Regions from separate parts of the Brevibacillus ginsengisoli genome, predicted to be linked through region 1. Evidence: riboswitches for the same ligand, from Rfam matches in the RefSeq annotation. Region 1 holds a riboswitch; each other region holds the start of a gene.
What was found. A riboswitch is a leader RNA that binds a small molecule or an ion and turns the genes downstream of it on or off. The one in region 1 is predicted to bind thiamine pyrophosphate.
Positions count from the first base shown of each region.

Region 2: it holds a riboswitch for thiamine pyrophosphate, as region 1 does, so the genes downstream of both, ACQCN2_RS14740 (ABC transporter ATP-binding protein) here and ACQCN2_RS12325 (thiamine-binding protein) in region 1, are expected to answer to the same signal.
Region 3: it holds a riboswitch for thiamine pyrophosphate, as region 1 does, so the genes downstream of both, thiW (energy coupling factor transporter S component ThiW) here and ACQCN2_RS12325 (thiamine-binding protein) in region 1, are expected to answer to the same signal.

Region 1 covers NZ_JBNJQR010000005.1:187,331-198,337, reverse strand. The annotation lists gene ACQCN2_RS12340 (lipase family protein) at 1-84, opposite strand, end outside; gene ACQCN2_RS12335 (YheC/YheD family endospore coat-associated protein) at 177-1,238, opposite strand; gene ACQCN2_RS12330 (GNAT family N-acetyltransferase) at 1,390-2,286, shown strand; TPP riboswitch at 2,345-2,457, shown strand; gene ACQCN2_RS12325 (thiamine-binding protein) at 2,561-2,848, shown strand; gene ACQCN2_RS12320 (ABC transporter permease) at 2,823-3,605, shown strand; gene ACQCN2_RS12315 (ABC transporter substrate-binding protein) at 3,618-4,670, shown strand; gene ACQCN2_RS12310 (ABC transporter ATP-binding protein) at 4,686-5,453, shown strand; gene ACQCN2_RS12305 (helix-turn-helix transcriptional regulator) at 5,525-6,364, opposite strand; gene fabF (beta-ketoacyl-ACP synthase II) at 6,491-7,735, shown strand; gene ACQCN2_RS12295 (hypothetical protein) at 7,774-8,310, shown strand; gene ACQCN2_RS12290 (GNAT family N-acetyltransferase) at 8,420-9,019, shown strand; gene ACQCN2_RS12285 (hypothetical protein) at 9,285-9,749, opposite strand; gene ACQCN2_RS12280 (alpha/beta hydrolase) at 9,838-10,905, opposite strand.
Region 2 covers NZ_JBNJQR010000006.1:287,195-298,201, reverse strand. The annotation lists gene ACQCN2_RS14755 (hypothetical protein) at 1-147, opposite strand, end outside; gene ACQCN2_RS14750 (ABC transporter substrate-binding protein) at 342-1,373, opposite strand; gene ACQCN2_RS14745 (ABC transporter permease) at 1,390-2,103, opposite strand; gene ACQCN2_RS14740 (ABC transporter ATP-binding protein) at 2,157-2,939, opposite strand; TPP riboswitch at 3,315-3,425, opposite strand; gene ACQCN2_RS14735 (hypothetical protein) at 3,507-3,851, opposite strand; gene ACQCN2_RS14730 (hypothetical protein) at 4,018-4,194, shown strand; gene ACQCN2_RS14725 (GNAT family N-acetyltransferase) at 4,365-4,964, shown strand; gene ACQCN2_RS14720 (UbiD family decarboxylase) at 5,082-6,845, shown strand; gene ACQCN2_RS14715 (NCS1 family nucleobase:cation symporter-1) at 7,047-8,537, shown strand; gene ACQCN2_RS14710 (hypothetical protein) at 8,582-9,178, opposite strand; gene ACQCN2_RS14705 (ATP-binding protein) at 9,207-11,007, opposite strand, start outside.
Region 3 covers NZ_JBNJQR010000001.1:689,550-700,556, reverse strand. The annotation lists gene ACQCN2_RS03425 (PhoH family protein) at 1-847, opposite strand, end outside; gene yqfD (sporulation protein YqfD) at 874-2,094, opposite strand; gene yqfC (sporulation protein YqfC) at 2,118-2,399, opposite strand; gene ACQCN2_RS03410 (hypothetical protein) at 2,535-2,993, opposite strand; gene floA (flotillin-like protein FloA) at 3,005-4,003, opposite strand; gene ACQCN2_RS03400 (NfeD family protein) at 4,011-5,351, opposite strand; gene thiC (phosphomethylpyrimidine synthase ThiC) at 5,456-7,159, opposite strand; TPP riboswitch at 7,528-7,633, shown strand; gene thiW (energy coupling factor transporter S component ThiW) at 7,762-8,256, shown strand; gene ACQCN2_RS03385 (GatB/YqeY domain-containing protein) at 8,311-8,754, opposite strand; gene rpsU (30S ribosomal protein S21) at 8,769-8,945, opposite strand; gene ACQCN2_RS03375 (UDP-N-acetylmuramoyl-tripeptide--D-alanyl-D-alanine ligase) at 9,265-10,644, shown strand; gene ACQCN2_RS03370 (class I SAM-dependent methyltransferase) at 10,682-11,007, opposite strand, start outside.

The sequences.
Region 1 (11,007 bases):
ACACTTACCGTCTCGCGCCAGAATTGTATCGTATGTCATGGTTGCTACAGTTACTACCTGCCTATCAATAACCGGCTTCCTCATTGTTGAACCCCCTCCCCAAGTGATCCAGATGGTTTTGCCATACTATATTCACTCGGGAAGGGACTTGCTTTAGTTGATTATACCGGTATTGACTAGGCTTTTATCCCCAGGAGAGAAGCCGCGTAGTAGATCGGCTGACGAATACTGTCCTGTTTGGTGTGGATGCCGAATACCTGCCGAAATGGAAGTTTCCCCGGCTTTACGTTCACCTCAATCAAGTAAATCTCTCCTTCTGGATCAATGGCCAGATCAAGTCCCAGATCTGCTTGTCGCCTGGCGTAGGCTTCTTCCAGGCAGCCGGGAATTCTAAGCGAAAGTTCTTTGATCTTTTGATAAAGTTTGCGGCTTTTCTTCTTACCAAAGTGGTGTTTCAAATAAGGGAGCAGTTCAAAAGCTGTTCCACCGTCCATCAGATTCGAGGTAATTTTTCCTGCTGCCCCCTGACGCGCGGCCAACCCTGTAATCTCCCAACGGCCCTTCTGATTTTTCTGGACCAGTGAACGCACATCATAGACAAGTCCTTCCCGGTTCACGATGGGAATCCACTTTTGCACGATGTATCTCCCGCTTTGGAGAATCCGCTCAATCTGATGAATGGCCCCCTGCTCATCTGCGAGTGGCTTTTTGTTCATTTGTTCCTCCAACAGATAAGGACCGCCCGAACCGTTTTCTCCTGTTTTGCTGAGCCGTACAATTCCCTTGCCTTCTTTTCCGTTGATAGGCTTCAAGATGACGGCTCCATAACGCTCCATCCAGTCCATTACCTGCTTGCCGTCCACCACCACTTCGGTTGGAATAAGGTGGGGACGTACGGTTTCAAATGGAAATAATTTTTGATGAATCATCCATTTGTTGCCGAGTCCGTAATTGAGAAAAGCAATCGATGGCGTATTCTTAATCTGTCGTACCTTGCCGACCACCTTCGGATCATGGTAATAGCCGATGTCAAACGTGATGGGCGGGGCGTTCATGATCCTTTTGTTCCAGCTTCCCTGTTCTCTTACGAAGCCGCTTATTTTGCCAGTGGTCAGATTGACATCCTCTGGGCGATAGACAAGCACTCGATCAAATCCTGCTTCCCTGGCCACTTCATCATATGGGTCGAATCGATCAGGATGGATTACACGACTGGCCATTACTCCAAGTATATTCATTTAGCATCACCTGAGCTTGAAGTTACGTTCTATTGTACTTGTCGCCTGCATAGACATAGGTATCCGTAATTTGTGTAGCATATGACAAATGCCCGCCTGAGGTACATGATTTGGGCGATTCGTTCAACTTATCTCGAGAAGGGGACCCGGAATGATTGCTTACCAGCTGGCAACAATTCAACAATTACCAGAAGTCTCGCAGTTTATTGCGTTCATGAATCAACATCGCGAGCACAATAACCCCTGGCTTCCCTCAGACATGGAAAGTATCAAGAAGGTACTAGCCGGTCTGCCTTTCGAAGAGGTGTTTGTCCTTGCTCTATCAGCTGAAACTTCAGCAGAAGATCAGCTTATCGGAGCGCTTGGCTACTATCCCTTCCCCGAACAAGGCTTAATCCGAATATTGGGACCTTATGTACGTGCATCTGACTGGCAACGAGTCGTCTCCGAACTGTGGGACCAACTGTTACTGCTTATCCCTCATTCATACGAGAAAATTCGGATTTCTTTAGATGAGAAGAATCAGAACGGTTTGGCATTCTTCGGCGGCCTTGGATTTGTCGTATATAACGCTGAAGCATCTCTCTCGCTTGAACTGAATTCGGGTACGCCCCTTCCGTCTGTACCGTCCAATCCAAGCGTAACCATCCGTCCCTATACGACAGGCGATCTTGAATCGTTTAATAGCCTACATCCGTTAGACGCTTATTTTAGCGCGTCGGATATCGTCAATCGGATCAGCGACACGCATCTGTTGTTTCTCATTTATGAGCAGAATCGGATGGTCGGGTACACTTATGTAGAGATCATGGAAGCGTTGAGCGCGGCAGAAATCTGCTTCATTCGCGTGTTGGAGGCAGAACGGAATAAGCGATACGGAAGCCAATTGCTCGCTCATGTGATCACCTGGTTGCGTGACAAAAGGAATGTCTCCCACATTGAACTGTCTGTCCGTGTGGAGAATACCGCCGCAAGAAGATTATATGAACGCTTCGGGTTTCATGAAGAGAAGGTATGCGTCAGCTTGGAAAAGCAGCTGGAAAAGTAAAAAGGATTTACACACCAATAAAGAATGTCTATAATGAGACACGTAATTGCATATGGAGTTTTTTGTTTTGGGGAGCTAGGTTAGCTTGGCTGAGAGGGTACCCGAATTGGTGCCGACCCTTTAACCTGATCTGGGTAATGCCAGCGTAGGGAACTAGCGCGAATGCAAACGAACAAGATTGTATCCATGCTGTTTTCTAGGCTGCCCACTTGGGTGGCTTTTTCGCTTTTCCAAGGCATAAAAGGAAAAATCGTAGAGGAAGGAGGCTTTATTGATGCCCATCGTCAATTTAGGATTTCAGGTGTTGCCAAAGGTCGCAGATGGTAATACTTACCCAGTGGTGGACAAGGCAATTGAAGTCGTACAGCAATCAGGAGTCAAATACGAGGTAGGCGCAATGGAAACCGTTATGGAGGGTGAACTGGACGAACTGATCGAGATCGTGAAGCGCGCTCAGGAAGCTTGTATCCAAGCGGGAGCCAGCGAGGTTATGACTCACATGAAAATTCATTACCGCCCAGAAGGGGTTTCCATGGATGAAAAGCTTCAAAAATACCGGTAAATCACAGACGCTAACCAGCGTGCTCCCCATCGGCTTGCTCATGCTCGTCCTGCTGATCTGGGAGATCGGGGTAAAAGTAAGCAAGATCGAAGTATGGATTTTGCCAAGCCCCACCCAAATCTTGCAATCTCTGTGGGAAGCAAGAGAGCTGATCTGGATGCATAGTGTCCAGACAATATACGAGACCCTGCTCGGTTTTGTCATCGCTATACTGGCGGGAACCTTGATTGCCGTCCTGATGGATTGGTCGGATTATCTGCGAAAAGCGGTTTACCCGCTTCTCGTGATTACCCAAACGATTCCCATCGTGGCGATTGCGCCCTTGTTTTTTATTTGGTTTGGCTTTGGGATCACGCCAAAAGTAATCGTCGTCGCATTGGTCTGCTTCTTCCCGATTACCGTGAATCTATCGGACGGTTTTCGCCTGGTCGATTCAGACATGATCCGCCTGATGTCCTCCATGGGGGCGGGTAGATGGCAGATTTTTCGGATGGTTAAACTCCCTGCCGCAATGCCCTTCTTCTTCTCAGGATTGCGAATTGCCGGTACCTACAGCGTCATGGGGGCGGTGATCGGGGAATGGCTAGGCGCAAGCAAAGGCTTAGGCATCCTGATGACCCGCTCCTCCCAATCGTTTCAGACGGACCGAGTGTTCGCTACGATTTTCGTCATTGTTTTTCTCAGCTTGGCCATGTTCGTTCTCATTGAACTGATCGCGCGGGTCACCATGCCTTGGTATCCATCCCGTAAAGAATAAAGGAGACTTATCATGAATCGAAATCATACAAAACAAAACCGTCTTCGGTATCTATTCGCAAGTGTTACAGTAGGACTCAGCATTCTCGCCGCAGGCTGCGGACAATCAGCTGCTCCCGCTCCACAAACAGATAAAGCGGCTCAACCAGCGACTGGTCAACTGCAAAAAGTAACCGTAATGCTCGACTGGTTCCCGAACACCAACCACTCCGGCCTTTATGTGGCCAAAGACAAAGGCTACTATCAGGCACAAGGACTGGATGTAGAGATTGAACAACCAGGTCAAGGCACTCAAGCTGACCAATTGGCGGCAGCGGGTAAAGTTGATTTTGCCGTGAGCTATCAGGAAGCGGTTACCCAAGCACGCGCAACCAATATTCCGCTTGTTTCCATAGCAGCGGTGATCCAGCACAACACCTCCGCTTTCGCTTCACCGAAGGACAAGAACATTTTGTCCCCGAAAGATTTCGAAGGCAAGCGTTACGGCGGATGGGGATCGCCATCTGAAGAAGCCGTGATTAAAGCTGTGATGACCAAAGCGGGAGGCGACCCGTCCAAGGTTCAAATGGTTACGCTCGGGGCTACCGATTTCTTCAAATCCATTGGCCGCGATGCTGACGTCGAATGGATTTACTACGGCTGGGACGGCATTCAGGCAAAAATCAACAAAATGGATCTGAACCTCCAAATGGTGAAAGACCTCGACCCTGCATTGGACTACTACACACCAGTCATCGTAACCAATGAGCAACACGTCAACGAACAAAAAGACCTGGTGAAAAAATTCATGGTCGCTACAGCAAAAGGATACCAAGAAGCGATCAGCAATCCGAGTGAAGCGGCTACTATCTTGCTCAAAAACGCACCGGAGCTGAACCCTGAACTTGTAAAACAAAGCCAGGCGTGGTTAAGCACGAAGTATCAAGACGATGCGCCGCAATGGGGCGTACAAAAAGAAGAAGTGTGGGACCGTTACGCCAAATGGATGTACGATCGCAAGCTGATCCCGAAAATGATTGAACCAAGTAAAGCCTTCACAAACGATTTCTTGCCGGAAAAACAATAGATAGTTGGTGAATCAATGGAAATCCTTCGCGTGAACCGTATAACCAAAACATTCGCCGCCAGCAAGCGTGAAGCCGTTACGGCATTGCGCGACGTCTCGCTGGTCGTGGGCAAAGGCGAGTTCGTCAGCCTGATCGGACCAAGCGGCAGTGGTAAAAGCACCCTCCTCGATCTTGCCGCCGGGTTATCGGTTCCCGACGAAGGTGACATTCTGTTGGAAGGACAGTCGATCATCGGACGCAAGGGACTCGTCGGCTACATGCCGCAAAAGGATGTGTTGTTCCCCTGGCGCACCATCCTCGATAATGTGATCGTCCCTTTGGAGGTCAGTGGTATTCGTAAAAGCCAAGCCCGCAAGCAAGCTTTGGAGCTTCTGCCGATTTTCGGCTTGGAGAAGTTCGCTGACAGTTACCCGGATATGCTATCAGGTGGCATGAAGCAACGAGCTTCGTTTCTTCGCACCTATCTCGGACAAAAAGAATTGCTGCTGTTGGATGAGCCGTTCGGCAAGCTGGACGCCTTGACTCGTATGGAGATGCAAGCATGGTTGCTGCAAATTTGGCAAACCTATCAGCACTCCGTCCTACTGGTGACCCATGATATCGACGAAGCGATTCTCTTATCCGATCGAATCTATGTCCTCTCCGCTCGTCCAGGTGAAGTGATCGGCGAAGTTCAAGTCAACTTGCCAAGACCGCGCGACCCCAGAATGTCGCTTGATCCGGCTTTTACGAAACTGAAGACGGAACTGCTTGATTTGCTGGGGAGTACCGTAAGACAATAAGTGATCGATTAATTTTTTTACTAGACGGCCTTGTGCCGTCTTTTTTATTTGGACGCTTCAGCGTTTGATCCCTACTGATGCTCCATTAATTTTCTTAACTTGCTTTCTGTTTGGGAGTCAGGATCAGGAGTATAGATACTGCAACGCAAATCTGAACCACCTTGAACCTGCAGAGAAGTTAAATTAAACAGCATCTTTCCTGCTTTCGCATGACGAAATTCGATAAGGACCTCCGGAGCGGATTTTACCTCGCTTTGTTGCCAAAGATGGTCGAAATCCGGGTGAATGCCCTTCATCTCCTCGAGGAACCGATCATACCAGTCATCCTCTACATATTGACCGTAATAAGCACGAAAAATCGCAAGAAATCCTCTGATAAAATGATCCCAGTTAACCGCCAATCGTTGAAGCTCTTTTCTAGTAAACAACAACCGAATCATATTGCGCTGCTCAAATGGGATTTTTCCAAAATCCAAAAAAACGTGAGATGCAGCCTCATTCCAACCAACAATAGAATATCGTCTGTCAGAAATGATGGTAGGACAATATCGCAACTCTTCTAAAATCTTTTTTAAAGACGGACTTATTTCTAGCGGTTCTTCCTTTAAATTGGCTGTTCCTGAACCAGACTCCAATGCTAAAGCATACAGATATTTACGTTCATCGCTAGTCAACTGTAGCGCAGCTCCGATACAATCCAATACCGAGGTAGACATTCGTATGTCTCGTCCCTGTTCAAGCCACGTATACCAAGTGGTGCTGACCCCTGCCAGTTGGGCAACTTCTTCTCTTCGAAGGCCAGGTGTTCTTCTACGGGTGCCTGTTGCAATTCCGATAGATTCGGGGGAAATCTTGGCTCGTTTTGCTTTCAAAAAAACTGATAGTGCTTGAAGCCTTGTTTCACGATCCATGTTATCTCTCACCTTTTCATTCCCATTATCATGGTACTCATTATACTAGGATAACCTATAACTTGTAATAGGATAACGAAAGTGACAAGATTGTTTTATGATCGCTAGTTAGAGGAGGGTATCAGAATGGAAAGAGTTGTGATTACAGGGATGGGTGTAGTTTCGCCGCTTGGGAACACGGTAGAAAGCTTTTGGAATCAATTAATAAAAGGAAAGTCTGGAATTTCCCTGATTGATACGTTTGACGTTTCTAGACAAAAGTCCAAAATAGCTGGTATCGTTCGGGATTTTGACGCGGATACTCTTCTCGGCCGTAAAGAAGCACGGCGTATGGATCGCTTTTGCCAATTCGCTGTAGTGGCTGCTGAGCAAGCTTTGAAAGATTCGGGGCTTTTACTTGAGCATATGAATCGGGAACGTTTGGGTGTATACGTCGGTTCTGGTGTCGGGGGTATTCAAACCTTATTAGAGCAGGACGCAATTATTCGAGAGCGTGGGCCTGAGCGAGTAAGCCCCTCTTTGGTACCCATGATGATTTCGAATATGGCGGCAGCTATGATCAGTATTAAATTTGGCGCATTAGGTCCTACCATGTCCCCGGTTACCGCTTGTTCCATTGGTAATACGTCAATCGGAGAAGCATTTCGTTCCATTCGGTTTGGGGGCATGGATGCCGCCTTTGTCGGAGGAGCAGAAGCTGCTGTCACGGAAATATCTTTAGCGAGTTTTGGCAATGCTACCGCTTTATCTACCCGAAACGACGCACCATCCCTAGCTAGCCGTCCGTTCGATGCAAGTCGAGATGGATTTGTTATGGCTGAAGGCGCAGGAATCCTGATTTTGGAGTCGCTTACTCATGCTTTGCGAAGAAATGCCCGAATTTATGCAGAAGTAATTGGCTACGGAGCCAGTTCCGATGCTTACCATATGGTGGCGACCCATCCAGAGGGGCTTGGCGCTTATCAGGCTATGAAGCTGGCGATTCAAGAAGCTGGCATTAGCCAAGATGAAGTGGATGTGATTAGCGCACACGCCACAAGCACAGAGATCGGTGATAGATCGGAAACTCTGGCGATAAAAAAACTATTTGGAGAAAATGCTTATCGAATTCCGATTACAGCAAATAAGTCCATGACTGGTCATCTATTGGGAGCCGCTAGTGCAGTTGAAGCCATCGCTCTAGTTAAAACCCTTCAGCACAACATAATTCCCCCAACAATTAATCAGGAGATGAGAGATCCCGAGTGTGATTTGGACTACGTACCTAATGTAGCTCGTGAAGCTCAATTGAACATAGGATTATCCAATTCTTTCGGTTTTGGAGGACACAATGCAGTGATCGTGTTAAAATCCTACAATCATTTATGCTAAAATCGATAGATACTACCTGTACTCAAAGGAGAACACCCATGCAACCGTCTCTTGAACCTCTTCTAGCCGTTACCAAGCACCTGGAACAAGCAAATATTACCTACGCCCTCGGTGGAAGTGGGCTTCTATACAGTTTAGGATTAATCGAACGCGTGCGAGATTGGGATATAACTACGGAGGCTCCATTAGAGGAAGTGATGTCTGCGCTTGATCACTTGGCGCATACCGCATCCCCAAGCGGCGATTACCCGTTCGCTTCAAGCTATCGGATTTCTTTTCATCATGCTCAGCCTGAGATTGATTTGATCGGTAATTTTTCCATTCTGTCAGAAGCGGGTACATGTCAACTCCCCACCATCCCTACATTCCGCTGGGAAGGCGTAGCGGTCGGCAGTCCTGAAGTCTGGTATGTTGCCTACTATTTGATGAACCGAATGGACAAGGCTCAATTACTTCATCGCTATCTAAAACAGCATGGGTTCAATTCAGAGGTTATGAACAAACTGCTCAGCCAACCGTTGCCGGACGATTTGCGCACGGGAGTGATTGCGCTTGCGGAGGCTTCACCACAGTAGGAATTCATTCTAATCATTCTTTCCCTATTCAATTGGTTACCTCAGCCGTTAATCTGTTCTAGAGACCTGACCGAATTCATTACCGTTTCTAAACGATTGGAGGCCCAGCATGGACATTCAGCAACAAACCAAGCAACCCGTTCGATTTCTGGAAGGCAACCGCGTTTACTTGCGGCCGATTGGACTTGATGATACGGAGCTATATTTTCGGATGTTATACAACCGAGAAACCAGAAGGCTGACCGGAACACAGAAACACTTCACCAAAGAACAAATCGCTCGCTACATTGAAGGCAAATCTCAGGATTCTTCCAGTGTCCTGCTTCTGATCGCCTTGCATGAGACAGATGAAGTAATTGGAGACATCGCCCTGCAAGGCATTGATTCATACAATCGAAACTGCAATCTGCGAATAGCGATTGACCAAGAACGATTTCAAGGGAAAGGCTACGGAAGTGAAGCCATCCTGCTTCTGCTGGATTATGGTTTCGGAATTCTCAATATGCATCGAATTGAGCTGAACGTCTTCTCCTTTAACGAACGAGCATCCCATGTGTATGAGAAGTTAGGCTTTCAACAAGAAGGTGTACAGCGTGACGCGCTCTATTACAACCACGCCTACCATGATTCGATTCTCATGGCGATTTTAGAAGAGGATTATCGGACATTGCACGTTAGAAAAGACTTCGTCCCTGTACGCTCTGTTTAAGCTCGCTTGTAGCTTCTGCTGTCCGCTCCGTTCTCTACGGAAGGGAGTCGACAAGAAAATCACTTCGTTTCTCATTGATGTAAAGAATGCCGACTCTTTTCCTTCCTTCGTTCTCTGCGCTTGGTTTCGCTTAAAATGAGTCGTTAGTGACGAAGTCTTTTCTTCAGCAGGCTTACGCGAACGGAAAGCAAGTTTAACCCCTTTATGATCAGAAAGGGGTTAAACTTGCTTATTTACTAAAAAAGACGCCATAAACTGGCGCCTTTTAATTGTTGATCGTGATAATCAGATACTTCTGCGGCTTGCTGTCCGTCGCCCCAAACCAGACTTCTCCACCGCCTGCCATAACCCCTTGATCACGCACGAAGGTTTCCTCGACCTTTTGGTTGATTAGGGCTTGTTTTACTTTTGGGGAGAAGATTGTGTCATAGTGCTGAATGAACTGTTGTTTATTCTCAATGATTTGCTTCTTTCCATTCGTATAGACAGACAAGGGATATCGTATGTAGTTAGCAACACCGATCTTATCTCCCTGCGATACCAATCGCTGTACGGATCGAAACGTCGACTCGAACGCTTGCGGATTATCAATTCCGGCAACCGCGTAACGGTTCTCCCCTTCACTGGTTGATGCCTTTGTACTTGTTTCTATGCTTTGAAATCCCGTCACAAGAAAAACAACAATTGTAAGCACCAGCCATACCATACAGTTTCTGTAAAAGGATAGCATGTAGTAACCACTCCTATGTTCATGGTTAAAAACCTACGTACACTATTCCCATTTATACTTATCCCTCATTCACGTAAAAAAACCGCAGCTAGTGCGGTTTTTTCGTTGCCCCTTGAATAAACTGAATGATTTTGTCGTACACCACAGTAGGCTTCTCAATATGCGGAGAGTGTCCGGCTCCTTCCACAACAAACTCTTCGTATTGTCCTCCGTTCGCTTGATACCTGTTGAGCACATGCCTGGTTTGACTGACCATTGGCTGCGGGGGGTACGCCTCTTCCCCTGGCCAGCCGGGGATGATGCCCTGCTGTCCCAAGTAGCCAAAATCAAGTTGCGGCTGATCGGACACAATCGCATCATCTGAACCCCGAACCCACAAGATAGGCGGCTTGGGTGAAATATCGGCAATCGAGTCGGTTTTAAAATGTTTGGGGGATATCGCGTTATTAATCCCGACATCTCCTGGCTTGACACCCGGCCATTCTGAGCAGGTCTCGAAGCTTCCCGGATACAACCCTTCCCCCACCTTGATCGCTACCATCGACTGAACAAATTGCTCTTCCCTTTCCTGAGAAACGCGGAAGGGCGGTTTAAAATAAAATTGATTCATAATATTACGTGGACTACTCGGAGCCTCATCCGATCGATCGCCTTGGCGCAACCGTTCAACAAATTCCGGATTCGTCGCACCTGCACCAGATCCAGCAAAGTTGTCATAGCAAGGGGTTCCCACCTCATCCTTCGTCCCGCCATATCCGTAGGGAGAGACCGGATTTAACAGGATCAACGAGGCAACCGATTCAGGATAATCAATCGCGTATTGCATCACTACTCCCCCGCCTAGTGACCATCCGATGATGTGAATGGGTACATCGATTTGCAAGCAAGTCACAAGCGCATGAAGATCATCTGACCAATCGCGCACACCACGCGTGGCATCAATTGGCTTCGCTTCGGATTCTCCATACCCTCTCAAATCAGGGGCGATGACCCAATACCCATCCGATAATTGCTCCAATGCCTCATCCCAAAAAAGATTAGAAGATACATTCCCGTGAACCAACAAAACAGGCGGATTATTCCGATCCCCTGCTTCAAAAAACGACGTTACCAGACGATTGGTTTGAACAGTCTTCTTCACCGTTTTCTGTGACAAGTGATTGCACCCCTCTACTTATCTATTGGAAACACTGCGAAGCGCTTCGTTTCTATTATTCTATTCTAACTGATTGGTTTTTTACCTTTATTTGGATTTTAT
Region 2 (11,007 bases), on a different contig from region 1:
CTCGGGAGGTACATCCTGTTCCCACTCAGATGGACCAGTTGACAACCGTTTATGTTCGACCAACAGGCATTCCTTTAGTTCCAGGCGTTCCAGAAGCTCCCTTCGGTTCACCTGTTCATAGCCAATGCGATAGGTGCGGTTTTTCATCTGACCACCTCCATTCATTCTTCCTATCTAAAGTGTTAGCTTTCTGTTCAAATTCAACCCAAGCCAAGAAAAATCGCATGTCCCTGTACACTTTATTCTAAAATACGCCGATTGCCAAGCCTTTACTTTATGATATGAAGGACAATGAAAAGACGCTCACGAGTGAGCGCCCAAGTTTATTGTTGTCCATTACATTATGGAGTCAGGTTATGCATGACTTGATCGACTGGAACATCTGTTTTGATTAATCCCACTTGTTTCATCCACTCGGCAGCTTGTTGCCAGGAATTCGGGTCTTGTGTGCCAAATGGTTTTCCGCCTGCGTCCATCAGTGGAAGCAGAATGTCTAGACTCTTGTTTTCAATCGTTTTATCAAGCGGGAATTCTTTGGCTTGTTTGTTCAACAGTAAATCGATTGACTGCTCTTTGTGCTTCGCTACGTACTCTTGACCTTTTTGGGCTGCGCGCAGAAACGCTTGAAGAGCTTGCTGTTTTTGGGACAGCGTCTGATCGCTTGTAGCAAGCACAAGCTCAGAAAAATTGGGCACGCCATATTTATGTGGAGCAAAAGCGGTTACTGCTACCCCATTTTTCTCAAGAATCAGCTGCTCATGATTGATGAACCCACCGATCACAGCATCCACTTTTTTGGCTGTCAACGAAGGAATGATATCATAGCCAATATCCACAAATTTAATCTGACTATCGTCTCCGCCGTCCGCTTTGACCATTTGCTTCACAATTTCTTCATCCAACGGAACGGATGGATAACCGACTGTCTTGCCTGCCAGATCTTTAGGAGAATGAATACCGCTGTCCTTACGTACCATCAGCACATTAAGCGGACTGTACACGAGACCGGCAATTGAGACAACCGGAACACCTTCGGAACGGGCCTGGATCATTTGGGACTGATAACTGATCGCGGCGTCTACTTGCCCAGCCGCAGCCATTTTCAAAGGATCGTTGGCATCTGAAGGCATCTGAAGATTCACTTTTACATGCTCCTGTTTAAAATATCCTTGTTCCTCCGCTGCGTATAAGAAGGAATGAACAGCATTGGGATACCAGTCCAGGGCAATGGTAAGTTCCTGATCCTTTTGGTTTGCCGCTGATTGATCTTGTGTTCCAGGTTGTGACGCGCTGTGATTGGCGCAAGCCGACAAAGCAACTGCCAGCGTAAGAGCGAGCAAAAAGTATCCGATGCGTGAAGCTGTTTTTTTCATAGTACTACTCCTTTTCTCATTTAGATGATCGATTGGTTTTACCCGTCCATCTGCGTTCCAGACCAGTGGCGAGTAAAAATAACAGAATCCCCATCGCAGATAGGATCAGAATGGAGGCAAACAAGGCGGATGCTTGAAAGTTTCCGGAAGCTCTTCTGCCGAAGTACCCCAAACCCTCGCTCGCTCCTAACCATTCTCCGATCGTGGCTCCCGCAACACTGTATGTAGCCGCTACCTTCACCCCGCTAAAAAAATGTGGCAAACAGGCTGGCACTTGCAGCTTCCAAAAAATTTGAGCGCGCGTGGCCCCCATCGTGCGAAGTAGATCAACCATTTCTTTGGGAGAGGAGCCCAAACCGTCATAGGTGCTCACCACAATCGGAAAAAACGTAAATAACGTGGCAATCGCAATTTTGCCAGTCAAGCTATAGCCAAACCACATAATAAAAATGGGAGAGAGCGCAATCATCGGAATCGTTTGCGAGATGACAATGTGCGGATAAATGATTCGCTCCCATATCGGACTTAGCCTCATCAGTACGGCCAGCAATACGCCAAGCGCGATGGAGCTTACAAGACCGAGCAGCACTTCTTCCAAGGTGGCGAGGAAGTGTTCGCCGAATAGCAACGAGCGTAACTCCCATAAAGAAACGATCACTTCTGAAGGTTTGGGCAAAATAAACGGAGGGACATTTCCGACACGGCACACGACTTCCCATAACAAAATCATTCCGACGACGGAACAGAAGGAATAGATGAACGTCGTACCTTTTTTGGATGAGCTCATGTGGCAACTCCTCCCCGGTGACTGCTCTCGTCCGTTCGACTTTGAAGCTCTCGCCAGATTCTTTCCCGAAGCAACAGCGTGCTGGCTTCGTGACGTGAAGAACCGCGTACACAACGTTCAGTTGGAACTGGTATCTCTGTAACCGTTCGAATCGGTTTTTCCTTGATCACCAGAACCCGATCAGACAAGAGAATGGCCTCTTCCAGATCATGGGTGATCATGACCACGGTACTGCCGATTTGGCTCCATAAACGAAGCAACCACTCCTGCATCTCCATTCGCGTGATTCCGTCAAGCGCGCTAAACGGTTCATCCAATAGCAACAAGTCAGCGCCAGTCAATGTTGTACGCAACAGGGAGACACGCTGTCGCATCCCTCCAGAGAGCTGCCGAGGGTACGCATCGGCATATTCAATCAAGCCGAATAAGGGAAGCTGCTCTAGGACCTGTTCCCTCGCCGCTTTTGAAGGAATTCCTTGAATCTCCAGCGGAAGAGCAGCATTCTCCACCACCGTCCGCCACGGCATCAATAAGTCCTGCTGCGGCATATAGGCCACCTTGCCCAAGCGGTCGCAGGTGACTTTACCATTTAACAGGATCTGGCCTGTTTGGGGTTGAAGCAATCCGTTGGCAAGCTGAAACAAAGTGCTTTTCCCAACTCCACTCGGCCCCACCAGGCTGACGAATTCCCCTTTCTTCACATCAAGAGATAAATTCTCAACAATCGGGGTTTGATCATACCCAAAGTTCACTCGCTCAAAAGTAAGCTTATCTGCCAAGCTTCTTCACCTCTTTTTCTGCCGGATGAGAAAAGACTTCGTCCCTTTTCGCTCAGTGGAAGTTCGCAAGGAAGAAATAAAGTCCGCTCTTTCACTACGAAAGGGAGTCGCCAAACGCTTCGCGCCCCTAAAGGGGTTGAGTGGCGACTCTTATCCCTTTCTCCGTTCTTTCGCTAGGCTTCACTTCCAAGGAGGCTGCAAGCGGACGAAGTCTTTTCTTGAGTGGGCTTACGCGAATGGAAGGAAAGATTAATTACTTTCCCACTGTAAAGCCATTAAACTTTCCAATATGTAAACAAAAAAACCATCCGACGGCGGATGGTTGTCTGCACGAATATCTCAATCAGTTTCATCATAAATGAAACCGAAATAATAGCTTCGTCTGATACCTCTCCCTCCGCTGGCATAACCCAGATCAGGTTCTACGGTAAGTAACACACTCGTTACACTCTCAGTCGACGATGCTCGACCCCCGTTTGGTACTTGTATGCAATTTGGCTATTCCCACACTACCACGTGGCAGGAATGCTGTAAATATAAATATGTCAGAAACCCACTACATATACTTTATTTAACGGCAAGATCAAAAGCATTCAAGCATTCGTTCAGCCATTCATGCATTTTTCGTTGATCTTGGGTCTTTGGTAAACGCGTCAGCACTTCATTGGTCAGCTTTTTCAAGAAAAACACTTCCGAAAATGTGAACTCGATCTTCATTTCTTTAGGTGGAGATTCTTGTTCCTGCAAATAGGAAACCCCTCCGAGTAGAGATTGGGCGATTGATTCTGTCACCTGATCCATCTCTTGTTGTTGCTTCAAATCATCATAAAATCCGTCAAACATCCGGCATAAAATGAGAAATGCCTGTGTTCCTAAACGGACGATAACCGTGGGATTGTTCATGTCAGACAAAAGCGCTCCTCCGTTCTATCTTGCCAATTCCATTGTTTTACCAAAAGGTAGTTTACACTGTTCATTGAAATGAGACAACCCTCTAGATTTAACTGGTAATATCAAGTAAACTAATACATATATTAACAAGTTGTTTACGTGATTTTCTATCGAAAGGGTGTTCCCAGTGATTCTTTATTTTCTCTTATTCGTAATGTTCCTGTCTTCCTTCATTATGATGGTCATCGGTGTGCTCCCTCGTCCTCACAAAAACATGAAACCACAGCTTAGCCTGACCGCATGCGGACTTGCTCTTCTCATGTTTTCCGTGGTGCTTTATGTAGTGAAGCCGTCCATTTTTTAAAATGGAACGATGAACAGAAAGCCTTAGAATGTCCACTTTCTACGGAGAGTGGTCTTTTTTATCTGAAAATGAGTCTTGACAATCGGGACTCTTGTCAGTAATCTAGCCAAAATTACAAGGAACTGTTCTGTTTCTTCATTGAACCAGAACAGCTGAGAGGAGATCATGATATGCTGCGAGTTGCACCCGTCACATTAATTGGCAAGGATGTTCGACTTGAACCACTCACGCTTGAACATTGGGATGGTTTGTGGAATGCGGCACAGGATGAACGGATTTGGACGTACATGACTTCAAACATCCGGACAAAGGAAGATATGCTCAGGTTTATCCAGACCGCACTTGACAATCAGGCCAAAGGAACGGAATTACCCTTCACCATCATTGATCAACGGAATAATCAAGTCATAGGCAGCACCCGATTTCTTAATATTTCGCCAAAGGATAGCGGATTGGAGATTGGCTTTACCTGGTTGACGCCTTCCGTATGGAAAACAGCCGCCAATACGGAATGTAAATACCTTTTACTCAAGCATTGCTTCGAAACCTTGGGATGTATTCGGGTGCAGCTTAAAACCGATCTGCGTAACCGCAATTCTCAACGAGCGATCATTCGAATTGGCGGAGTGCAGGAAGGCATTCTTCGCAATCACATGATTATCCAGGACGGCTATGTGCGAGACACTGTATTTTTTAGCATTGTACAATCAGAATGGGCTGGTGTGAAAGAGAAGTTAATCCATATTCTTGGGCAAAATACACGTATCTAACACATTTCTTGCCAAAATTCCTGAAGAAGGACTAGAACAAGCTGTTCTCATCGTGTAGAGTAGAAAGGAGTGAAAAAGGCTTTAGAAGAGTGAATTAGTTGAGGTGACTTATTCGTTATGCATACCAATTTACGTTCTTTTCTTGAGCAGCTGCGCAAGGAAGGACAATTAATCCAGATAGATGCTCTAGTCGATCCTCATTTAGAATTGGCGGAAATCCATCGTCGTGTCATTGAGGAACAAGGCCCTGCCCTTTTGTTCACCAATGTAAAAGGAAAGCCCTTTCCTGTCGTCACCAACTTGTTTGGTACAGTGGATCGCGTCAATATGGCATTTGGACCGAAACCGGAACGGATCGTCCGAGAGCTGGTCGGGGCAATGGATCGCCTTCTGCCACCAAAGCTCTCTTCCTTATGGGAGTTGCGAGACCCTCTGATGAGCGTGATGAAAACCGGGACTCGCAATATCTCATCTTCGCATGCACCGGTTACCCAAGTTTCAACAAGGGATGTCGATTTGACCCAGCTTCCCGCATTGACCAGTTGGCATGAGGATGGCGGACCGTTCGTGACGTTGCCGCTTGTCTATACCGAACATCCAGAAACCAAGGAACATAATCTCGGAATGTACCGGATTCAAATTTACGATAAAAATACCACTGGTATGCACTGGCAAATTCACAAGGGCGGCGGTTTCCACCACTTTGAAGCGGAGAAACGCAACCAAGCGCTGCCGGTTACCCTGACGATTGGCGGCCCGCCTGCCATGATCGTATCTGCCATAGCTCCATTGCCGGAGATGGTACCGGAATTGATCTTTGCTTCTCTTTTAATGGGGGATAAACTCAACATGGTGGAAGTGCCAAACCACGCTCACCGAATTGTAGCGGAAGCCGAGTTTGTGTTTGGCGGCGTTGTTCCCCCACATGTTCGACGTCCAGAAGGGCCGTTCGGCGACCATTTTGGGTACTACTCCTGGGTTCATGATTTCCCTGTTTTTCAAGTGAATCAAATGTGGAGACGCAAAGACGCAATCTACCCTGCTACCGTAGTGGGCAAACCGCGTCAAGAGGACTACTTCATCGGCGATTATTTGCAAAGTCTCTTGTCTCCGCTCTTCCCTGTAGTGATGCCAGGTGTAAAATCACTTTGGACTTATGGAGAAACCGGATTCCACGCTCTCGCAGGCGCCATCGTCCGCGAAAGCTACTATAAAGAAGCGATGGCCCACGCCTTCCGCATTCTGGGCGAAGGTCAATTGACTCTGACCAAGTTCCTCATGGTCTCCGATGTTCCTTGCGACTTGTCCAACTTCAAGCAGTTCCTGGAGATTATCCTGGCCAGATTCCAGCCTGAGCGAGATCTGTTAATCGTTAACGACACATCGAACGACACGCTGGATTATACTGGTCGCAAGTTCAATCACGGAAGCAAAGGGGTCATGTTGGGGATTGGCGAGCCTGTTCGCGAATTGCCACATCGCTACCAGGGTGAAGGAATTCCTGGAATCACCCAAATCGAATCCTTCTGTCCGGGCTGTCTGGTGATCTCTGGCCCAAGCTTTGAGCAAGATCCTGAAATCGCCAACCGCCTCGTCGATTATGCGAATCAACACCTTCAGGAGTGGCCAATGATTTGTCTGGTCGATGACGCTACTATCGCCGAGAGAGAGAGCAGCTTCTTATGGACGGTCTACACCCGCTTCGATCCAGCACACGACCTGTACGCCAAAGCATCCATTCTGCGCAACAAGATTCGATACGAAGGGCCACTCGTGTTCGATTCCCGCATGAAGCCGTTCTACCCGGGTGAGGTCCTTACCCACCCTGACATCGATCAATTGGTTACCAGTCGTTGGAAGGAATATTTCCCCAATATGTAAAAAGACAGCACTCAGCAGGTTCATTTGCTGGGTGCTTTTCTTATGTTCACATTGAGTTTGTTACTTGATCACACCTAAAATAGACTGAAAATTCAGTACTCATTTCGACCTATGCCAAATATACTTTAGCAAATTCGACAGAAAGACAACTTCTCTCCCCACTTACGTTTCTGTCAAAAAGATTCAAAGGAGGGATCAAGAATGAAGCTTCAATCAGAAGAAGGCGGTATTGTTACACTGACACGAGAAGGTCTGGATCAAATCAAGGACAGTCCACTTTTTAACGAAGGCTTGAGGCCAACCACGAAGCAAGAGCATCACTGGACTTCGTATAACTTTGCCAGTCTGTGGATCGGGATGGCGATCTGTCTTCCCACCTACTCGATGGCAGCAGGTTTGGTATCGCTTGGAATGAACTGGTGGCAGGCGATTTTCACGATCATATTGGGAAATTGTATCGTCCTTATCCCGATTTTATTGAATTCCCATGCAGGAACCAAGTTTGGTATTCCCTACCCCGTTTATGCAAGGCTCTGGTTTGGGGCAAAAGGGACGCATATCCCTTCGATTGCTCGCGCGATTGTTGGTGCCGGCTGGTTTGGGATTAACTGTTGGTTTGGTGGCGCATCTATCGACACCTTACTTGTTGCCATGAGTGGCTGGGAGAATGTGCCTGGGCACTTAGGCATCGCTTTCATCCTGTTCTGGGCATTGAATGTCTGGCTTGCCTATCGAGGTCCAGAAGCGATACGCCGGATGGAGTTCTGGGCAGCCCCTACTCTGATTGTCATGTCTCTCGCCTTACTCGCTTGGGCACTGACGGCTGCCGGGGGTTGGGGGCCTATGCTCTCCGCTCCTTCCAAATTGACTTCAACCGGAGATTTCTTGAAAATTTTCTTCCCTTCTCTTACTGGAGCTATCGCGTTCTGGGCTACACTTGCCTTGAACATTCCTGATTTCTGCCGCTATGCGAAAAGTCAAAAGGCACAAGCTGTCGGGCAAACACTTTCCTTGCCGACTACAATGGGCTTCTTCTCTTTTATCGGGGTAGCTGTGGCATCCGCAACGGTTGTTTTGTATGGAGAAGCGATCTGGGATCCTGCGGCGATCCTAGCCAAATTCTCACCGTTCGTCATTTTCTTAGGCACGCTTGGAATTGTGCTTGCTACCATTACGACCAACGTAGCGGCGAACATTGTGGCACCAGCACGTGCAGTTGAAAACCTCTGGCCTCGCAAGTTTACCTTTGGCGCGGGAGCCATCATCACTGGACTCTTCGCTTTGCTAATGCAGCCATGGTACCTGCTAGATAATTTCGGTAACTATATCTTCGGATGGTTGGGCACATACGGAGCACTTCTCGGCCCAATTGAAGGAATCGCCATTGCCGATTACTGGCTGGTTCGTAAACGAAGGATCAATCTTGTAGAGCTGTATAAGCCGAATGGAATCTACAATTATCAGTCTGGATTTAACTCCAAGGCGATCTGGGCGCTTTTGATCGGAATCGTCATCCCCTTGCTCGGCAAGTTCATTCCTGCTCTCTCGTTCCTGTGGGATAATGCCTGGACGTTCGGGCTATTCATCTCCTTAATCTGTTACACTCTCTTCATGAAGAAAGACAAGAGCATCCTCACGCTTTCTGACTACCATAACATCACTTCATTTGGCAAGGTAAAAAGAAGCGTTTAGAAAAATGAAGTGCCCTCCTGTGTATAGGGGGGCATTTTGCATGTTTATGTGGATGTAATGGTAATCTCATAGCGAGTAACCCGATCATTCGCATCAAACCAGATCACAAGCCATTCATTATCTATTCCAACAAGCCCTCTTCCTGGACCGAGCCAATAGACGATATTATCTTTCTCCTTAAAATACTCCGTTTCACTTGGATTGCCCAGTAGCTCATAAATCGCTTGCCGGTTCATTCCGCTCAAGTTGTGTCTTTGCAGCAAGTCATCTACCATAAAGACTCGTTTATCTTGCTCAGTTCGCCACCGCTCGTGATGAAACGAATTTTGAAACTCGTGCACTCCCAAGATAAAGATCATGAGGAGAACAGCAAACAAACCTGCGAGCGCTGTGATGAGATAGATCGTTCTAGCTTTCTGTTTCTCCTCGGATGGTTTCCTTCTCCAGCGTAACCACAGCAAGGCCAGTAACACGACAAATGGCAGCACGACAGCAGGAACGCTCACGATGCTGAAGGAGGAATGCAACAAATTGATAATAAAACAATAACCAAGATATAAACATCCACAAAACAAAACATACAAAGTGAGGATGATCTTACCGACCACATTCCACAGGCGTTGTGACTGCAAGTCTATCACTTCTGGATCACCTCTTCAACCATTCAATTTAATCAAGAAACAGCGGGAGGCGAAAACTTACCGTCGTTCCAAATCCCTCCTCCGATTCAACATCAATGCTACCGGACATTTCTTCCAAAAGCTTCTTGCAAATAGAGAGGCCAATCCCTGTTCCTTTTTCTTTTGTCGTGTAGAAGGGTTCAAATAAATGCTGCATCCGATCCTTGGATATTCCCACTCCATTATCCTGCACAGTAATGACCGCTTGTCCTTTTCGTTCGTCAACAGACGTTCTAAGCGACACCTTGCCTCCAACGGATACGGCATCAATCGCATTTTTCACCAGGTTAAGCGCAATCTGTTCAATATGGGTTCTGACCCCCGTCACCCAGCATGACTCGTCGTCATAGCGAAAGGTAAGATTTACATCTTTTTCAATCACAAAATGTTTGGATAATTCATGCACCCGATGTAAAACGGTCTGCAAATGAATCGTCTCAAGCTCGCTGGTAGCCACTTCATTTCTTCTTGCCAAAATCAAAAAGTTGGCCACAAGACCCTCAATCGCTTCGATCTCATCCTGACAGATATCGATATACTGCAAAAATGTTGCGGAGTCGATCTCCCCCTTCTGAAGTCCATGTTTCATGAATTGTGTAAAGCCTCGAATGGAAGTCAACGGATTCCGAATCTCATGGGCCATACCTGCTGCCATCTGACCCATAACGCTAATCTTTTGCTGATGAAGATTCTGGGTAATCTGATTAAAGCTATCCCCAAGATCCAGAAAATCGTTTGAAATGCTCACCTTAGATGACGGAGGGAGATCACCGCTTATGATCGCTTGCGAGGCGTCTTTTAAATTGCGGACCGTTTTTTGCAACGAAAAGTAAACCCGATAAAATCCATAGATCATTACAATTAACATAACAACAAACAAGATGAAAATAGAATTTCTTTTTTTCATTAATGCATATTTTTTATCAAAATAGATCTCTTGTAAAATATTTAAATCTGTTTGATAGAAGGAAAAACAGTCGGTGATTGTGTCTGTGATCCGTTCAAATTGTCCACTCGGTGCTTGGAAATCGACTTGCTTGACTTGGTGAACAATCATTTGACTTTTTTCCTTCAACTCTTTCTCAATGGCTTCGTCATTCATATTATTCGGCAAAACCAATTGATCAATCATCTCAGTTTGATGTTGTAAATCATTTAGCTTAGCGGCTAGAAGTGATTGTAAGGAGATCATCTGCAATCGCTGACTCTCCTGGTAGGAAGGCTGATAGTAACTCATCTGGCTTATTACACGGAACTTCCCTAGTACCTCTGTTAAATCTGGAATGGTCTCCAACATGTGGTCAATGCAATATAAGCTCGTATTTTCTGAGTCTAGCGCCAAATTAGAGGTTTCTTTGACATAATTAACATATTCCAGGATATCTTTTATGTATGTTGTTTGAAGCTCAATCTCCTTGTCAATAGAGTTAGCCCCATCCGATAATTTCACTTCATGCGAGCGCGCTTTGAGGGTCGTCCATTTACTAACCGTTTGTGATTCTACCTCTTTTTTTCGGATAAATTGTTCTATCTCTCGAATGTCTTTCTTGGTTTCCCAATGAATCCCGTTGTACTTCATTTCATAAAGTGAATCATGATTCATGGCCCCGATCATCAGACCCCGTGAGAGTTGCAAATCCTCCACATAACGGATGAGTAACCGACTTAATTCAATTCCAATTTGACGCTTTTTGACAGCGACCAGTTCCGTTTGAAGCTGATTCAAGTATAAATAACCTCCGATAAGAGTGGGAACAAACAGAATAACACCAATCAGGGCGAGCATCTGA
Region 3 (11,007 bases), on a different contig from region 1:
GCTCCGCTTCCCTGAGACCTGATTTCTTTCCTTTGGGCAGGTCAATTTGCGTAATATCGCCGGTTACGACCATCTTGGATCCAAACCCAAGTCGAGTCAGGAACATCTTGATCTGTTCAGGTGTGGTGTTTTGCGCCTCGTCCAAAATGACAAAGCAATCCTCCAACGTGCGTCCGCGCATATAGGCGAGCGGAGCAACCTCAATCAAACCGCGTTCCAGCATCTTGGCTACCTGCTCTGTCCCCAGCATATCGTACAATGCGTCATAGAGAGGACGAAGATACGGATCAACCTTCTCCTGTAAATCCCCCGGCAAAAATCCCAAGCTCTCCCCAGCTTCTACTGCTGGACGAGTGAGCACAATCCGTTTGACGCGACCGCTCTTTAAGGCATTCACAGCCATGACAACAGCCAGATAGGTTTTCCCTGTACCAGCGGGACCAATTCCAAAGACAATATCGTGTCGCTTAATCGCAGAAAGATAGTGCCGCTGTCCCAGTGTCTTGGCTCGAATAATTTTGCCGCGTTGCGTACGGGCAATTTCTTCGTCATACAGGTGCAGAAGCTCTTCCGCTTTATTCTGATCGGATAACTGCATTGCATACGATATGTCCCGTTCGGACAAGGTGATGCCGCGCCGAATCAGTTGGAGAAGAATGTCAAACAGCGCCGCCAATTTCTCCACTTCTTCTTTTTCGCCACTGATCGCTATTTCCCCACTTCTCGTACTTATCTTTGCATTGGTGCTTTGCTCGATTTGCTTGAGATACGTGTCATGTGGACCAAACAACAACAGTGCTTCGGATGCATCAGCAAATTGGATTCTTACCTCATCTTGAACGTGCAAAAGGTCTCCATCTCCTTACGATCAACTTAGTTGGGTTTGTCCGCTCCCTCGTTCGGGTCGGGCGGAAGTTGAGTAATCGGCTGTTCTTCGGCAATGTCTTCGATGACTGAATAATGAATACTCAAATAAACTTTACCATTCTCTTCTTTTGCGTGCAAAACTTTTTCTTCTTTGATCGTCGCATCTTTCCCAGCTCGCTTCAACACATCTTGACGGCCCATCTCTTTGGCAATTTCAATTGCCTTCTCCTGAGTCAACTGAAACTGCTGCTCCTCGACTTCTTGTCTAGTCTCTACCTTCCAGCCAAGCGGAAACTGGAACCCTTTGAACGAAAAATCATACTTCTCTTCTTTCGTATCAAAGTGTTGGAACGGTTGGATTCGAAACGGCCAGATTCGAACAGCGTAATTGCCAGCGCGTAAAAAGTGATTGTCTTCTGTCAGCCCCGTATAGGAGAAACGTTTTTGCGCGAGGGGAACCGTTACGTCCGAGAGATACCATACCTCCCCTTCCACCTTCCCTTGAGCAGGCACAATTCCCTGGCGCGTGTCATTGCCGATAATACCCGAGATTAATATCTGTCCTTTATTGACATACTGATTGACGTTGACCACAATCTTGCCTGCTTCTGCCAACACACTGTGAACCACCGCTTTTTTGCTGGCGACAAGATGACGGGGACTTAGCGCCTGCGGCTTTTCTTGCTTCTCCTTCTCCACCACCTGGATGATGGCCTTGGTTCCCTTGAGTTCCACACCAATCCACGAGGCTTCCGGGAGGGCTTGCAAGAGCTCGCGTTGCAAAGCTTGTGGTTCACTTAGTTTGACCTTCCACGCCCCTGGTTTAATCCCGATTTTTGCGGCAGCGAGATTTACTTCTGTGGGTGTCATTTTGTGGACGCCTATGACATCAACACTCCAAATAAAGCTGGAGAGCATGTACACTCCGAGAAAAAAAAGAATAAACCCGATAGCTAGTCCGGCGCGCAACCTCATTTTCACCAGCCAAAAGGGGAATCCTCCACGATGTAACACATGGCAGCGACAGCCTGTCTGACGCAGCAACGGACGCAGTCGAAAATAATCGCGAATCAAAATATCGCATTGGCCCACCTCCGTTCCTTGTCGTGTGATATTCCACAGATGCAAGCCATCTCGAATGGCAAGGTTGATCAATCGCTCAAACCTTTTGCCCCGAACGATAATCGTAACATGTCCTTCCATCCAGTCTCGCAATGTATTGCGCATGCGTACGTCCCCCTAAACCTTAATTACTGCTCCAAGAATTTCACTCCCGATATTCTCCCTTCGAGCAATACCTCTTCAGGAAGAATCGCTCGTATCACCAATTGTTCGCCAACAACCAGAAGTTGCCCGTTGGTTAGAAGCAAACGAAGTTCCTTATCACTGAAGTGAAGAACTCCGCGGTGGTTTTCTATATACATTTGCAAATGACCAATCATCGTAATACGCGGGACTTCTAGCACTACATCTTGGGGTAGGTCCAACACGCCCACAGCCAGTCGGCGCAGTCGGCGGCTCCATCGTTTCATCTACAAGCCCCCTTCTTGCTGGCGCAATGACGCCATTTACTTTCTCTTATAACCCTATGCGGGAAGGGGGCAAACTCATGCGCAATACGCAAAAAAACTCTGATCAAATAGACCAGAGTTTCTTTATAAAACTAATTACTGGCGGCGCCCTGGTGAATAGGGCTGCTTGGAACGAGGCGGCGAAAAAATAATCGACCACTTCATCGCTTCACGCGGATCAAGCTTCTGTGTTGAACGCTCTTGAGTCGTTTCTTTTGACTCAATTTCATGGAAGCGCTCCGCTGATACGCTCATTACTTCACTTGATTCTGTACTGACCTCTTGTGAAGGAGTAAACGGATTATCTAGATTTTCATCTAGGGGTGTGTCTGGTGTATAGGTCTGAGACGGTTCGTATGTCCCTCCTTGTCCCGCAGACGGTGTAAAAACAGGCGTGAATACAGGCCGCGGGATTGGACGACGGGAATTCTTTGGCTTCTTGCGGTTTTTACCAAAAAAGAGATATCCCAGAGCAACCAATATGACCGTCCCGAATTTACCGAATATGGCGAACACCAAACCCAAAAGGTCGAACAACAGGTCGAATACATCCATGGTATCCGCTCCTATCGTTTATCGTCTTCGATATCTTTAGCTATATCGTTCGTATGTCCAAAAGATTGACGCATAGAGGTGTCTGCTACAATATTTTGCAGGTTATAGTAGTCCATAACCCCTAGTTTGCCTGCTCGCAGCGCTTCGGACATGGCAAGCGGTACTTCCGCTTCTGCTGCAACTACATTGGCTTTCATCTCTTGAATCTTCGCTTTCATCTCCTGCTCAAGCGCAACGGCCATTGCACGGCGTTCTTCCGCTTTAGCTTGGGCAATTCGCTTGTCCGCTTCCGCTTGGTCGGTTTGGAGTTGCGCCCCGATGTTTTTACCTACATCTACATCGGCAATATCGATTGACAAGATTTCAAAGGCGGTACCTGCATCCAACCCTTTATTCAAAACAGTTTGGGAAATTCGGTCTGGGTTTTCCAGAACGTCTTTGTGCTCCTTGGAGGAACCAATCGTCGTAACAATCCCTTCACCGACACGGGCAATAATGGTTTCCTCACCCGCACCACCGACAAGACGATCGATGTTGGCGCGAACAGTTACTTTGGCTTTGGCTTTCACTTCAATCCCGTTCATAGCAACAGCTGCAACGATCGGGGTCTCGATCACTTTGGGATTAACGCTCATTTGTACAGCCTGCAATACATCACGACCCGCAAGATCGATTGCCGCAGCACGCTCGAAGCCAAGCGGAATCTCCGCACGCTGAGCAGCAACGAGGGCGTCTACGACACGGTCGACGTTACCTCCAGCCAAATAGTGACTCTCCAACTGATTCTCATCCAGTTCCAACCCTGCTTTTCTTGCTTTAATCAGCGGATTCACAATGCGGGCTGGAATAACTCGACGAAGCCGCATAGCGACTAGTGTGATAATACCGATTCGCACCCCCGAAGCTAATGCGGAAACCCATAACATTACCGGCACAAAAGAGAAAAAGATACTTAATACCACGATTCCTATTGCAATTAATAATATAACGGGAAGTAAGCCTGCATCCATTCGTTATCTACTCCTTCATATTCATTTCTTGCTCTTGCACGACGACACGGTTCCCCTCCACCTGTACCACAACGATAGGGGTTCCTGCCGCAATAAATCCACCTACACTCACCGCATCGACTCGATCCGTATGAATCCGAACGATTCCCGCTGGACGAAGCGGAGTTAACGCGATGCCTTGTTGATCGATTAAGCGACGTTGGTCTTTTGGAGCCACGTATCCTTCTGCATTGTGCTGTTCGGTTTGAAGAATAAACTTGTTCCAAAGTCCCCTGTGACCGAAGTATTTGGCCAAGACATACCCGACAATTACCGCGATGATGACAGCCATGCCTAGGGAAATCAACCCTTGCTCGGTGTTGTAAGCGGAGAGCACAATTCCAGTAACCAAGCAGACAAAACCAATGATTCCGATAATTGCACCCGGTAGAAAAATCTCGAGAATCATCAGCAGAATGCCTAACACAAACAATCCAATGTCAAGCCAGCTGGCAAACCCAGCAACGAAGTGACCGAAAAAGTAGAGTCCAAACGAGAGAATACTTATGGTTCCAAAAACTCCGAAGCCAGGAACAAACAATTCAACAACCATTCCTACCAACCCTATAATAAATAGCACACTCATCACAGCTGGGCTGGTAACGAATCGGGCTACTTTTTCGCTGAGTGTCGGATCAATCTCCTTCACTTCATTCTCATGAACACCTAAGAATTGATATAGCCCTTGTTTGTCTTTTACAATTTTGTCAGCATACCCTACTTCCAACGCTTTCGTCGCATCAAGGGAAAGCACGGACCCTTTGCTCTTCACACCAGGGATTTCCTTGTCCAGTTCGACCATCGCCCGAGCGATATCTGGATCGCGGTGATTCATCTTGGCCGCTCCAGCCATCATTTCTGACCAGGCTGAGATGACCTTGACCCCTGCTGTATTCCCTTGAAGGTTAATTGGCGCCGCTGAACCCATGCTGCTTCCAGGCGTCATCACAATTTGATTCGCATTGAGAGCGATGTACGTTCCCGCGGAAAACGCCTGATTGTCAATATAGGCAACCACCTTAGCCGGATTCTCTCGAACCATCCGCCCTATCTCGCCAGCCGCTCCTATCTCGCCACCTGGGGTGTCTATATCCAGGACGATGGTATCTGCTCCTTGCGCATGCGCTTCTGATAACGCTCGCTGCAAAAAGCTCTCCAACCCTCGCTCAATCCCCTGTTTCACTGGAATCACAAATACATGTTTGGAAGATTGCGCCTGTACAGCTTGCTGAAAGGGGACAAGCAGCAGACCTATTGCAAAACAAACGATTAGAGCCCAAGCACTTGTACGTATTAGACGACTTATCACTCTTATCCTCCTTTCCTTCACCAACTGGTAATACGATACAATCGCAAGTAAGTTTCAAAGAAAAAACCCTCTCGACCTTAAGTGAGCCGGAGGGTTTGCCATTCTTAACGATAAAGCTTGCTGCCGTTGTCCCGAAATTCTTGTGATTTTTGTTGATACCCTTCCACAATTTCAGCTTGAGCAGCCGCGCCAAAGCGCTCACGAATGTCGTGGGTAATACTCATACTGCAGAACTTCGGTCCGCACATTGAGCAGAAATGAGCCGTTTTCGCCCCTTCTGCGGGAAGTGTCTCGTCATGATATTCAATCGCTCTCGCGGGATCAAGAGAGAGGTTGAACTGATCCAACCACCGGAATTCAAAACGAGCCTTGGAGAGAGCGTCGTCGCGTCTTTGGGCACTTGGATGTCCTTTGGCCAAATCAGCTGCGTGGGCTGCAATTTTATACGCAATCAGTCCCTCGCGAACGTCTTGTTTATTCGGTAAGCCCAAGTGTTCTTTCGGTGTCACATAGCACAGCATGGCGGTTCCGAACCATCCGATCATCGCAGCCCCAATAGCGGATGTGATATGGTCGTAACCCGGCGCAATATCTGTAGTCAACGGGCCCAAGGTATAGAATGGAGCCTCTTGACAAACCTCCATCTGTCGATCCACATTCTCCTTAATTTTATGCATAGGGACATGTCCAGGCCCTTCGATCATCACTTGTACATCGTGCTTCCAGGCGATCTTCGTGAGTTCCCCCAGCGTCTCCAGCTCAGCGAACTGAGCCTCATCGTTCGCATCGGCGATTGAACCTGGTCGCAAGCCATCGCCAAGCGAGAAGCTGATATCGTATTTTTTCATGATTTCACAAATTTCCTCAAAATGCGAATAGAGGAAATTCTCCTGATGATGCGCGAGGCACCATGCCGCCATGATCGAGCCTCCTCTAGAAACGATACCGGTTACCCGATTGGCTGTCATCGGGATGTGATGGAGACGAACACCCGCATGAATGGTGAAGTAATCAACTCCCTGTTCCGCTTGTTCAATCAACGTCTCACGGTATACGTCCCAAGTTAGATTTTCGGCAATTCCGTTTACTTTTTCCAGCGCTTGATAGATCGGAACCGTGCCTACCGGAACCGGGGAGTTGCGAATAATCCATTCTCTGGTCTCGTGAATCTGCTTGCCTGTCGAGAGATCCATGATCGTATCGGCTCCCCAGTAAGTTGCCCAAATCATTTTTTCCACCTCTTCCTCAATCGTTGAGGAAACCGCAGAGTTCCCGATATTGGCATTCACTTTCACGTGGAAATTGCGCCCGATAATCATCGGTTCACTCTCAGGGTGATTGATATTCAAGGGGATGATGGCTCTTCCTTCAGCTACTTCCCGACGCACAAAATCTGGCTCCACACCCTCGCGGATCGCGATATACTCCATTTCAGGCGTGATAACCCCACGACGAGCGTAATATAGCTGCGTGACGGTACGGCCCGCTTTGGATCGCAAAACCTTTCGATGAATGCCTTGATATTCTTCCACATCTTGTCGTTCCAGCACCCAATTGAGGCGCTTTGGTTGCAAGCCATGGTGAATATTCATATTTACGCTCTCATCCGTGTAGACTCCACTTGTGTCATAGATCTGCAACGGAGCATTTTCCTTCATCTCCCCGTTTATACTTCGAGTAGGATGCAGGGCGATTTCGCGCATGGGCACCTGAATATCTGGGCGGCTCCCGGATACATAAAACTTGCGACTGTTGGGATACTGACGAGGCGTAGTAATGGCGGAAAGGGATTCTTGATAATTTGACATGAAAAAACCTCCTCTGTTTGTAGAATCGGATCACCGCCAGACGGAGGACTGTCAAATAAAAGACCGCACGACAAAAGTATCGGCGGTCCAGCGCGTACATCATTTCTCCTCAAACACCGAAAACAAAAAGTGTACAAGAGTGCTCATGCACGTATGTATGAATCGTTCCTCCGCTGGCATTATCCAGTTCAGGTATGACGGTCGATAGCAGATTAGCTATCCTCTCAGCCTGGTTCTCCCAAGCTCCCGTGTAAATTGTTGTGATTGCAAAAATAACGGTAACATACCCGTTCATCATCTGGCAAGATCAAAATTGGCTATTTACAGCAAAATCAAGCTCAGCGTATAATAAGCACAATTTCATGTAGAGTTTACGCTAGGGGTGCCCACAATGGGCTGAGATGGGACTACAGTTCCAGACCCTTATTACCTGATCTGGATCATGCCAGCGTAGGGAAGCAAACGATGAATGACGTCCATACACGAGTCGGTTCCCTCGATTCGTCTGCCACCTTATCTTTCATCTAGCTTCGTTGCGTTGCCGCTTTCCGGATTAGGAAGGCGGCTTTTTTGCATGTAAAAAAACATCATGAGGTGAAAACATGAACAAAACTCAACGCTTGACCAGAATGGCCGTACTCGTTGCCATCGGAACCATCAGCTCGAACATTGTCTCAATCCCCACTGGAATCGCCAAAGCATTTCCAATTCAGCACGCGATTAATGTGATCGCAGCTGTCATGCTTGGCCCTATTCCTGCGGTAACCGTCGCGTTCGCTATTGCCTTGCTGCGGAATCTTCTTGGTGCGGGTACACTACTTGCGTTCCCTGGCGGCATGATCGGCGCACTCTTGGCCGGGCTAGTATATCAACGAATAAAGCGCACTTGGGGAGCATGGATTGGCGAAGTCTTCGGTACTGGAGTTATTGGATCATTCTTATCTGTTCCTTTTGCTCAACTGTTCATGGGCAAATCCGTGGGCGCTCTTGCGTTTTTGCCCTCATTCCTGACTAGCACGATTATCGGCGCTTCCATCGGATGGATTGTCGTTGGAGTGATACAGCGTTCGACCAATCCTCTCATCCAACGAAACTAATACCAAAAACCCCAATCCTCATGAAAGGATTGGGGTTTTCCGCAAAATTATCTATTAGGATAATTCTTCATTTACTATCGTTTGAACGGTAGTACCGTCTGCTTTACCTTTTACCTTGGGAATAACAGCTCCCATTACCTTGCCCATCTCTTTTTTAGAGGTGGCTCCTACCTGAGCGATTGCTTCACGTACGAGTTGACGAATCTCCTCAACGCTTAGCTGCTCTGGTAAATAGGCAGTAAGAATCTCGATTTCCTCACGGGTTTTGCTCGATAAATCATCACGGTCTGCTTTTTCAAACTCTTGGAGGGAGTCACGGCGTTGTTTTAACTCACGGGTCAAGATGGTCAGCACATCGTCGTCGGACAATGCCTTCCCTTTGGTAATCTCTTCGTTTTGAATAGCGGCTTTCACCATGCGAATAACGGAGAGTTTCAGTACTGCTTTATCCTTCATCGCTTGCTTCATATCTTGATTGAGTCGCTCCATTACACTCATGATTAGCCCTCCACCTAGTAAAACTTGCGTTTGCGAGCAGCTTCGGATTTTTTCTTTTTAGCTACGCTAGGCTTTTCAAAGTGGCGGCGTTTACGGAGTTCAGCCATAACACCGGACTTTGCGCTTTCACGCTTAAAGCGGCGAAGTGCGCTTTCCAAAGATTCATTTTTACGAACGCGAATTTCTGCCATCTGTAATTCCCTCCCTCCGTGTGAAACAGTGGGACAAACTGTTCGAGCACAGACTGTCAAATTACATTATAGGCTATATGCTTAGGTCTGGTCAACCTATTCTTGAAACTAATGAAAATCCGTTGATTTTATTTCATTTCTGGCCTGAGTCAGTCATGAAGGCAACATAGCGAAAAAGTCTTCACCATATCATAAAGTGAGCATCTGGTTAGCTATAGGGAGATTGAGTCTTGCTTCCGTATTCAATGCGTGGTAGCATGACCTCGAATCAAAAACATGAACAACCATCTAATTGGAAAATCTGAAGGGATGAACACCCATGAAACCTATTACGTTTGCCGAGCTTGCTAAAATGTCGGAAGGAATCCTTCTCCAAGGTGACCCCTCTGCGACCATCACCTCCGCCCACTTTGACACTCGTCAGCTTGAAGCGGGGTCGCTTTTTGTGCCAATTGTGAGCAACCGTGACGGACATGACTTCATCATGCAAGCAATTGAGCAAGGAGCCGCAGCCGTACTTGTTAGCAATCAGTCCAAACTCCCAACAGAGCTCCCATCCCAAACGGGGGTCATCCTCGTAAATGACACGCTGAGAGCTTTTCAAAAACTGTCTGCCGCTTACCGACGTCAGTTCAACATACCCATTGTAGCCGTAACCGGGAGCAACGGAAAAACCTCTACCAAAGATATAATCGCCCATGTGCTAAGCGCCAAGCATTCCGTTTATAAAACCTACAAAAACCTCAATAATCACCTTGGTGCCCCTTATTCTTTGCTTCAATTGGATGAAACTCACGAGTCAGCGGTACTTGAAGTGGGAATGAATCATCCAGGTGAGATTGATCTATTGGCATCGCTCGTACAGCCCAAATACAGCGTGATTACGACGATTGGTGACGCTCACCTTGAGTTTTTTGGGACGCGGGAGAAAATAGCCCTCGCCAAAGCGGAACTGCTGCCTCATACCGACAAAGACGGCCTGGTGCTGCTTAATGGAGATAATGAATTCCTACATAAAATCCGCCATCTGTATGACGGAGAAGTCTGGTTTTACTCGGTTGAAGGCAGAGCCGATGTCTGGGCAGATCATTTCGTTACCGACGAACATGGAACACGCTTCACTGTCCATTTGCCTGATCACATAAGCTTTGCGGTAACCCTTCCCTTGTTCGGGAAACACAATGTATCCAATTCCCTTCCTGCCATCGCCATTGCAAGCCGTTTAGGCATGTCTCCTGAGGAGATTCAAGCCGCCCTTGCAACGGTTGCGATCTCTGCCATGCGTTTTGAGGTGAGCAGGACAGACAGAGGGACCATCCTGATTAATGACGCGTACAATGCCAGTCCTTCATCCATGGTGGCAGCTATTGATACCTTCGCAGAAATACTTCCTTCTCACCAAAAAATCCTTGTTCTTGGCGACATGTTTGAATTGGGTGAGAATAGTGAAGAGCTGCACGCGGAGGTTGGCGACTATCTGAATCGTTATCGCAACCAGTTCGAGAAGGTCATTACAATCGGATCGTTAACAGAAAGCATGCATCAAGCTTTTAAGGGAAATAAGTTTCATTTCACTTCAAAAGAAGAGGCTTTATCCGCTCTTCAGCCATACTTAACCAAAGAATATGCCATTCTGTTCAAGGCTTCACGGGGAATGAAATTAGAGACTCTCCTCGAAAGTGTGAAAGAACGATCGTAAAAAAAGAGCTGCTTCTTTATGGAGGCAGCTCTTGCTTTTACTTTTGGCATACGTAGACAAATGCTGGCGGTAGGTTGCCCACGACCAGTTTGATCTTTACTTTGGAAAATTTTCGTTGAAGGCTTTCTTTCATTTGCAGGGAGTATTGAAACGTGATGAACAGTCCGTCTTGTTTAAGCGAAGAATGAACCTGCGTCATAATGGTCTCACGCTGTTCCAAAGAGAAGTTAGCAAAGGGTAACCCGGAGACAATATAATCTGCTTCTTGAACACCCTCTGACGCTAATACTTCAGATAGCTCGCTGGCGTCTGGAAAACAAGATACATCGTTGAGTTGTTCACATAGCCGCTGACGGAGGTACT